Regions from separate parts of the Acetonema longum DSM 6540 genome, predicted to be linked through region 1. Evidence: riboswitches for the same ligand, from Rfam matches in the RefSeq annotation. Region 1 holds a riboswitch; the other holds the start of a gene.
The links. A riboswitch is a leader RNA that binds a small molecule or an ion and turns the genes downstream of it on or off. The one in region 1 is predicted to bind cobalamin.
Positions count from the first base shown of each region.

Region 2: it holds a riboswitch for cobalamin, as region 1 does, so the genes downstream of both, ALO_RS03780 (response regulator transcription factor) here and ALO_RS21850 (energy transducer TonB) in region 1, are expected to answer to the same signal.

Region 1 is NZ_AFGF01000269.1:61,055-65,477, forward strand. Features, by position in the region: partial or broken gene ALO_RS19590 (AAA family ATPase) at 236-618, shown strand; gene ALO_RS19595 (hypothetical protein) at 639-1,043, shown strand; cobalamin riboswitch at 1,196-1,379, shown strand; gene ALO_RS21850 (energy transducer TonB) at 1,852-2,661, shown strand; cobalamin riboswitch at 3,270-3,445, shown strand; gene cbiD (cobalt-precorrin-5B (C(1))-methyltransferase CbiD) at 3,528-4,423, shown strand, end outside.
Region 2 is NZ_AFGF01000025.1:14,578-19,000, forward strand. Features, by position in the region: gene ALO_RS03755 ((2Fe-2S) ferredoxin domain-containing protein) at 1-32, shown strand, start outside; gene ALO_RS03760 (flavodoxin) at 131-556, shown strand; gene ALO_RS03765 (STAS domain-containing protein) at 623-886, shown strand; gene ALO_RS03770 (metal-sensing transcriptional repressor) at 1,027-1,302, shown strand; gene ALO_RS03775 (hypothetical protein) at 1,318-1,506, shown strand; cobalamin riboswitch at 1,591-1,773, shown strand; gene ALO_RS03780 (response regulator transcription factor) at 1,964-2,668, shown strand; gene ALO_RS03785 (HAMP domain-containing sensor histidine kinase) at 2,730-3,950, shown strand; gene ALO_RS03790 (ABC transporter substrate-binding protein) at 4,060-4,423, shown strand, end outside.

The DNA.
Region 1 (4,423 bases):
GCGGGCGTTCGACGCACCTTCCGAACGTACAGTCTCGCGCCCGTCCTCGTCGCGCTATCAGAATGTGACTTTTCGGGAAAAGGGTAATAGCGGCTGTTTTCTCATAAGCCGAAAAATCACCTAAATTCTTCAGTATGACAACGCAGGCGTTGCTTTTACCTAGCATCTGGACCTTTTTGAACGATCCCAGATTCGAGGCCACAGATGGGCTTTTCCGATCAGAAAGGAAGCGATCATGAAAAAAATTGCTTTTTACGGTAAGGGCGGCATCGGCAAATCGACGACTGCGGCAAATGTGTCGGCGGCGCTGGCGGAAAAAGGCTATCCGGTCTGCCAGATCGGCTGCGATCCCAAGAACGACTCTACCCGGCTGCTGCTGGGCAGGACCTGTATGCAGATGGTGCTGGATATGGTCAGAAAACATGCTTTGCCGGCGTGAAATGCGTGGAAGCCGGCGGCCCGGAACCGGGGGTAGGGTGCGCCGGCCGCGGCATTATCGTTGCTCTGGAGAAGTTGAAAGAACTGAAGGCGATACAGGATGAGCAGACTGTCCTCTACGATGTGCTGGGAGATGTGGTCTGCGGCGGCTTTGCTGTGCCGATCCGGGAAGGCTACGCCTGCAGCGGCAATGGGGCGAATTGTGTCTTGAGCGCACCCTGATTGTCGCGCCTTCTTCCATCGCATTGGGGCTGGCCCAGGTCCTTGCCGCCGAGTGGGCCGCCTCGGGTTCCATTACCTTTGTGTTGCAGGACGGGATGTCGTCTTACCCTGTCCCCCAGAGCTTGGGTACCGTTTGGAACGGACAAACCGACGGCCGGGCTGTCGAACAGTATCTGGACGAAATGACGGCAGGACTGCTCCTGTCCAGCGGCAACGAAAAGGCTATTTTGCAGCAGCGGGCACCGACGGTGCTTAGTCAGACCATCGCCATGCCTGTCTATGACGAAGTCATTTTGACCGATCTGCCGTTTATGGGCCTGCGCGGCGCTTGCCATATGACCGAGCGGCTGTGGAATCAGTATATGGGTTTTTGCCGGCGCTAGAGGTGAAGGAATGTTGAATTAATATGCAGTCGGTATGTTTTTCATTTTCTGAATTCGGACGGTATGAGATTAGAAATAAGAATCAAAAGACCGGATTAATTGCGATTTGACAGCTTGACAGAATTGTCATTCTTTGCTACAATAAAACAAAATTGAATAGTAATGAGATAGGTGCCCGTAAGGGCTTAATAGGGAAGTCCGGTGTAATGCCGGCGCGGTCCCGCCACTGTAATGGGGAGCAAACCCAGAAAAGTGCCACTGAGACTTTGTGTCTTGGGAAGGTGTGGGTGAGCAAAGAACCAGAGCCAGGAGAACTGCCTGTCTAACAGTCACCGTTTTTTTTACCCACGAGCGATGGGGAGGGGATTATGGAGTAATCTACCTTCCCGGCTATTTTGGCCGGGATTGTCTGTTTCAATGGATTTCTCCGCTAACAAGTCCCTTTCTGTATGCTTTTGCGGGAAGGGACTTTTATAATTTTCGTCGAAAGGTTTCCACGCTATTTTGGCTGGCGAGGAAAATTAGCCATATCTTAAATCCCTTATTGTTGTTGTATGGTGCGTTCGGCAGACGCACTGCCGTCCCCGCATGGGGACTTCCTTTTTTTTATATTTGCCCTCTGCTGTCACAAATTCCTTGGGAGCGGCCTATTATCATTTGCAGGAATTGTCCCACGATCATATTATCCGGATTATTAAAACGATGGAATGATCCCTCGTACCGCCGCAGTCTATCCGGCGGCAATATGAGATAAAATAAAGCAGCGGATTGGCGCCGGCTTACCGGCCGACACCCGGGGAGGTATCTGATGATTGCGGTGGAAAAAACAGACTGGGGCAAAGCGTTGACGATTTCTTTAGTGATCCATATCACCCTGCTGCTTGGCTTTGGCTTGATCATCGTCATGGCTCCGGAACAGTATATCGAATTGGAATTAGGCGGAGGCGGCGGCGGAGGAGGCAGCGGCGGCGGCAACGATGAAATAGCCGTGTTTGCCGCCGATACATCTGCTGCGGATACTTCGGCTGCATCGATTCCTTCTGTCCCTGAGACCCCCTCCACTTACCAGGAACAAGAAGAAGCGGTTGAAAGCGTTGAGGAGAATATTTCGCAGCACCCGGAACAACCGCAACAGCCGAAAGAACCGCCGGCAAACGCCGTTTTTGCCGCTAAAAGGGATGATGATGCCAAACCTATGGATAAAAGTTCTGGCTCGGGTTCAGGCTTGGGAACCGGCTCCGGTTCCGGTGTGGGCTCGGGTTCTGGGTCGGGCTCCGGTTCCGGTGTAGGATCGGGTGCGGGTTCAGGGATTGGTCCGGGTTCCGGCCCAGGGTCCGGTGACTCGACTGCTCCCCGCATTTTGGCAGAGATCAAACCCTCCTATCCATTGGAGGCAAGAAAAGCGGGATGGGAAGGAACGGTTGTTTTGAGAATCCAAATTATGGAGAATGGCGCTCCGGGACAGGTAACTGTCTATCGGTCCAGCGGCTATGATCTGTTGGATGAGGCGGCTATATCGGCTGTACGGCAATGGCGTTTTGTGCCGGCGAAAAATCGGTTTGGCCAGGTTATCCGATGTTCTACTACTCTGCCGGTGATTTTCAAGTTGCGGGCGTGATTCGGGTTGCTCCACAAATATCGCTCCGCAGTGATTCACGCTCAAGAGGCCTTAAAAACGGCAAAGCTTCCAAAAAAGTCCATCGTATTTTTTAGGACTTTGGGACACTGCCACGGCAAACTGCGGCAGTCTTTTATTGATAACCCCAGATATATACGCGTGTTAGCCGTCGATTTCCGGAATCCGCCCGTTTATGGCGGATTTTGGTTTTGGGTTTCACTGACCAGCGTTGTCAGGCGCATGGAGAGATTCGGCGTTAGCAAAGAGAAGTTATATCAGGCTTATTTGCAGGCCTCCTATCGACCTGTTGGCAAAAGAATTTGTTGAGTGGGGAATGGTGCTTTTCCCAGCAGGATAGGCTTCCGGTCCTCATCAGGCATATCGTTTAACTCCAGCCGCTCACTCATGCCAGCTATGCCCTGAGGTCAATCGGTCCGGCGGCGAGCCTGCCACACTTGCTTTACTGATATTGGTATTGTATGTCCTGATTCTCTCTGCGACTGACGTTTGGACTATGGAGAAAGTAAAACAGGAATATTTCTTTAAAAGGTAAGCCTCAGCCGGCAGGAATCTTTATTAAACTGCAGAATCAAATTATAATGACCATAATTGCATAGCCGGGAAGAGGTGCAAACTGCTTAAAAGGGAAGTCCGGTGAAAAGCCGGCACGGTCCCGCCACTGTGAGGGGGAGCCTGTTCTGCAAAGTGCCACTGGATTGAATCCGGGAAGGCGCAGACAGCGATGAGCCTTAGTCAGGAGACCTGCCTGTTCTGACACACCGTTATAACCTACGAGAGATAGGCAGGTGGGATAACTTTTAATTGATTGGCAGTTTTCCCCCTGTTTACACACAGGGGGATTTTTCATGACTGAAAAGAAAATGCGCCGGGGAATTACTACCGGCACTTGTGCCGCGGCAGCGGCGAAAGCAGCGCTGTATGCTTATTTTGGCGAACATAAGACGATAGTTGAAATAGAAACACCCCAGGGGCACACCTTGTTTGTGCCGGTGGCAGCCAGTGAGAAAACTTTTTCCGGGGGGCGCGCTTCGGTCGTCAAAGATGCCGGCGACGACCCGGATATTACCAATGGTGTAACAATTTACACCGATGTGACTCTGTTGCCCTCAGCGGAGATTGTGATCAAGGCCGGACCGGGGGTGGGAACCGTGACCAAGCCGGGCTTGTCAGTGGCGGTCGGTCAGCCGGCCATCAACCCCGGTCCTCAGACCATGATTAAAAAAGCGGTCCGGGACCTTCTGCCGGAGGATCAGGGGGCCTGTGTTACTGTTTCCATACCGGGCGGGGAAGCTCTTGCGGCGCGTACCCTGAACCCTATATTGGGGATTGCCGGCGGTTTGTCAGTGATTGGCACTACCGGCATCGTTGAGCCCATGTCCGAAGAGGCGTTTAAAAATTCGCTGGTGCCGCAAATGCAGGTAGTAAAGGCATTAGGAAAACCGCACCTGATCTTTGTGCCGGGGAAGATCGGTCAGGATATCGCCGTCCGCTGCAATCTTCCCCAGGACGCTACTGTGCAAACCAGCAACTTCATCGGATTTATGCTGGAAAAGGCAGTTGAACTGGAATTTAAAAGCGTATTGCTGTTTGGTCATCTCGGCAAACTGGTCAAGGTGGCCGCCGGTATCTTTCATACCCACAATCGTATGGCCGACGCCCGTATGGAAACGATTGCAGCCTATGCCGGGGCAGCCGGCGCTTCCCAGGCGATCATACGGGAAATTCTGCAATGCAATACGAC
Region 2 (4,423 bases), on a different contig from region 1:
TCAAAAATATTTTGCCTTACGCTAGTCCATGAGAAAGAAATAGCTGTTGATCAAAGAGGTCTTTACAATTTCTCATAATGCGGTATAATGATAATGAATATCATTATCATTATACCAAGGAGGGATTACCGTGAAGAAAGTAACAATTATCTATTGGAGCGGTACAGGCAACACGGAAATGATGGCGCAAGCCGTAAAAGAAGGAGCGGAGCAGGGCAATACAGTAAAACTGCTAAGAGTGGAAGACGCGACCCAACAGGATGTGGCGGCAGCGGATGCCGTAGCCTTTGGCTGCCCCTCCATGGGGTCAGAGATGCTGGAAGAAGGGTACATGGAACCATTTGTAGCTTCCTTGCAGGATGTGGATTTTTCCGGTAAGACCGTAGCCTTATTCGGATCCTATGATTGGGGCGACGGGCAGTGGATGCGGGAATGGGCCGACCGTATGAAGGGGTACGGCGCCAATGTAATCGGCGAGGGGCTGACCATACAGCTTACGCCGGATGCAGACGGGCTGCAGGAATGCAAAGCTTTAGGGGCAACACTGGGTAAGTAACCGGCACACTGGCTGAATGGTTATACTAGTGCCGCTTGCGCCACAAACGCCGGGAGAGTGGAAGATATGTCAATTTGGGTAAAGGCGGATTCGCAGCAGGTATATATTAACATAAGCGGTGATGTTTTTACGGAACATATCGAACTTTTACAAAGCAGCCTGCTGGAGCACCTGTATTATGGTTACAGGCGGATTGTTCTCAATATGAACGATGTGAGGAATTTTGACCATAATGGCCTTGCTATGTTGCGCTTTGTTCGCGAGCGGTTTGCCAAATACGGCGGTGTGATCATTTTGGAAGATGCCAAAGGGCATGTTGGCGAATTTTAAAAGAAAATATTATGTTAAAAACAGATGCCTCAAGGCATCTGTTTTTCATTTTAAGGCGCAGAGTGTGTTCTTTACCCGCTTTTGCCTTGACAATATCCTCCCCGGGGGGATATTATGGAGCTGGAGGAGGGATACCTTTTATGCAAAATCATACACATGCTCATCAGAAACAAGTTACAAACAGACTGTCGAGAATTGAAGGACACGTTCGATCAATTAAGCAGATGGCTGCTGAAGGCCGTGACTGCCCTGAAATATTACTTCAGATTGCAGCGGCTCGAAAAGCTCTAGACAATGCTGCGAAACTCATATTGAAAGATCATCTTGAACACTGTCTTATTCATGCGGTCAATGAGGGCAAACAAGAAAAGTTTCTTAAAGATTTACAAGAGGCGATTGACCACTATATTAAGTAAATAGGAGGGGGGATAATGAAGGCTTTTCTGATAGTTGCGGCTTTGATGGCTATTCCATCCGTAGCCTTGGCTCACTCTGGTACATTATTTAAGATAGCAGTAAATTATATTCCAATAATATTAGCTGCCGTTCCCATGCTGTTGAAGCTATTTTCCAAGCTGGTTTCAAAAATATATTCTTTTTTCATGGAAGAACATAAATAAAAGTAAAAACAAGACAACCGCGCTCGACAGTAAGCAACACCTATGCTAAAATTTAAAATAGCAACGAAAATGCAAGAAAAGACAAAAAAATAATTTGGTGCAGGTGCCTTTCGGGGCTTAATAGGGAAGACCGGTTAAAGGCCGGCGCGGTCCCGCCACTGTAATGGGGAGCAAAGCCATGATATGCCACTGGAGCGTAAGTTCCGGGAAGGTATGGCAAGAGCCACGATCCAGAGCCAGGAGAACTGCCTGCATGACAATCACCGTTTGACCTGCGACAGACAGGGAGGGAATTTATCGAAATAATCTCGGCTTTTTAATCGGAATATTTCGTAGATAGATTATTCTAAAATGGGACCTCCCCCTGTTGCTGCAGGGAGGGTCTCATTTTTTAATTTCATGGCCGCCGCTTAAATTGACGCAGGACAATTCTGCCGCACTTACTAAGGAGCTGATTATGGGTAAGCAAATCAAAATTTTAATCGTTGACGATAATGCAGATATTCGTGATATTGTTTCTATTTTACTAAGCGATATGAACTATACAGTGCTTAAAGCAGAGGATAGCGCTGCCGCCATGAAGCTGCTGCTGTTAAATCCCAATATCGATCTCATAATTCTCGATATTATGCTGCCGGATCAATCCGGCTTTGATGTGTGCCGGGAAATGCGCCAAAAGACAATGGCACCTATTTTGTTTCTAACCGCAAAAGCCCATATCGCCGATAAGAAATATGGGTTTGATTGTGGTGGAGATGATTATTTATTAAAGCCGTTTTCTTCCATAGAGTTGTCGGCAAGGGTACAGGCGCTGTTGCGCCGCTACGCCGTATATCAGGGGAAAAGCGCGAATCAGGCTAACGAATATATCAAGATACGGGAGCTGCTGGTACATCCGACAGCAGGTGAAGTATCGGTCGCAGGGATTGATATTTTGCTGCGCCACATAGAATATCAATTATTGGTTTTATTGGCCAAGAACCGGGATCAAGTATTTTCTGTTCAAACTATTTACGAAACAATTTGGCAGGAACCATTTATGCCGGCATCCAGTAATACTGTTATGGTGCATATCAAAAATTTACGGCAGAAGATTGAAAAAGATCCGCAGAATCCGAAATATATTGTTACGGTTTGGGGGAAAGGATATAAACTTATTTAAACAATCGGTCTATATGCAGCTGAATGTTAAGTTGATTCTGTGCCTCATGATTTCTTTCTTCGTGTCTGTTTTGCTTTTTCTCTGCTTACAGGCCGGTGCAGGCATATGGATCGAAAAAAGGCTTAGGCAGCCGCAGTTTGTAAAAGAACAGTTGCAAGAGGAGGTATCCCGGCTGCAGGCTTATATTCTGGAAGAGAATGTATCTGTTTTGGATTTTCACAAGTTAAACAAATGGGTGGCCTCAAGGAAGATTACCATGATTTCCATGTATCAGAACGGCAGGCTTATCTATGACTCCAACGCGAGCGGCCTCGGGGCGGAGCCGCCCCCGGGTGATGCGCTCTATCCGCTTCATTTTCATGATGCGGATGTGATGGTCAGTATCACTTCTTTTCTGAAACATCGCTATGAAGATATTGCTACATATATGAATCTGGTAATATTTTTTTTCGTATTTTTATTGATCATGTTATCTTTCGTTCGTCAAAAGACCTTGTATATTCACCGTTTGGATCATGAAATAAAATTGATGCAGGGCGGAAACCTGGATTTCCCCATCACCGTAAAGGGCAATGATGAGCTTGGTTCACTGGCGCGGGATATTGATAACATGCGGCGCTCCCTGCTTCTGCAGAACCAACGGCAGGAGCGCCTGGAAACGGTTAACCGCAATTTTGCCACAGCAATATCTCATGATGTCCGCACCCCGCTTTCCGCTTTAATCGGTTATCTGGAAATTATGATTCAGAAAAAAAATCTCAGTGACGAGCAAAGGCGTCAGTATTTGCATACCTGTCAGGAAAAGGCCTGGCAATTAAAAAAGCTGACTGACAATATGTTTGAGTATCTGGTTACTGCGTCTGATGATGACGCTGCCGGATTGAACACGAATATTGATCATAGTTTGCTGGAGCATCTTATTTATGATGGTGTTCTGCTCCTTGATTTTCATGGTTTTATTACCGAATTTACCAAGCCTGAAAATATACACTATAGTATCAGTTTTCCGATTGACAGCCTGCAACGAATTTTTGACAATATTTTTTCAAATCTTATTAAATATGCTGATCCGGCAAAAGTGGTATCAATTTCCGCCTTTATTGATCATACTTCACTGTATATCAGCTTCAGCAATACTGTCCGCGCTGCTGCCAGTCAGACAGCAAGTACCGGTCTGGGGTTAAAAACCAGTAAAAGCCTGCTGGCGCAAAACGGGGGCAGCCTGGTCATTGCGCAGGATGAAGCTGTATATACCCTGACGATCGAATTGCCCGTCAACTGATTGAACCGGTTGCTGATTGCAATAGTTCTTAAATAATCTGAAATATAGACATCATCCATTGCCTTATGCCAGTCGTAACGCTATATTTAATCAATAGGGGGAGATAAGCATGAAAAAGATTTTATTGTTAAGTTTGGTGCTTATTCTTGTTTTTATTGCGGGATGCGCATCGCCTAAAAATCCAGAAAAGATAATAAAAGACGAGATTACAATTTCCGCGGGAGTGAATTTGGTGGCTGGCGGCTATGACCCGACCGCGGGTTATGGCGTCTGGGCGCCGGATATCTTTCACAGCCATTTGTTGCAGGTGAAAGCGAACAACCAATTGGAAAACGATTTAGCCACATCTTATGAGGTTAGTCCGGATGGCTTAATTTACACGTTTAAAATACGAACCGACGCCAAATTTGCGGACGGGCACCCTCTGACCTCTGATGATGTGGTCTTTACTTTCACGACGGCAAAAAGTAAAG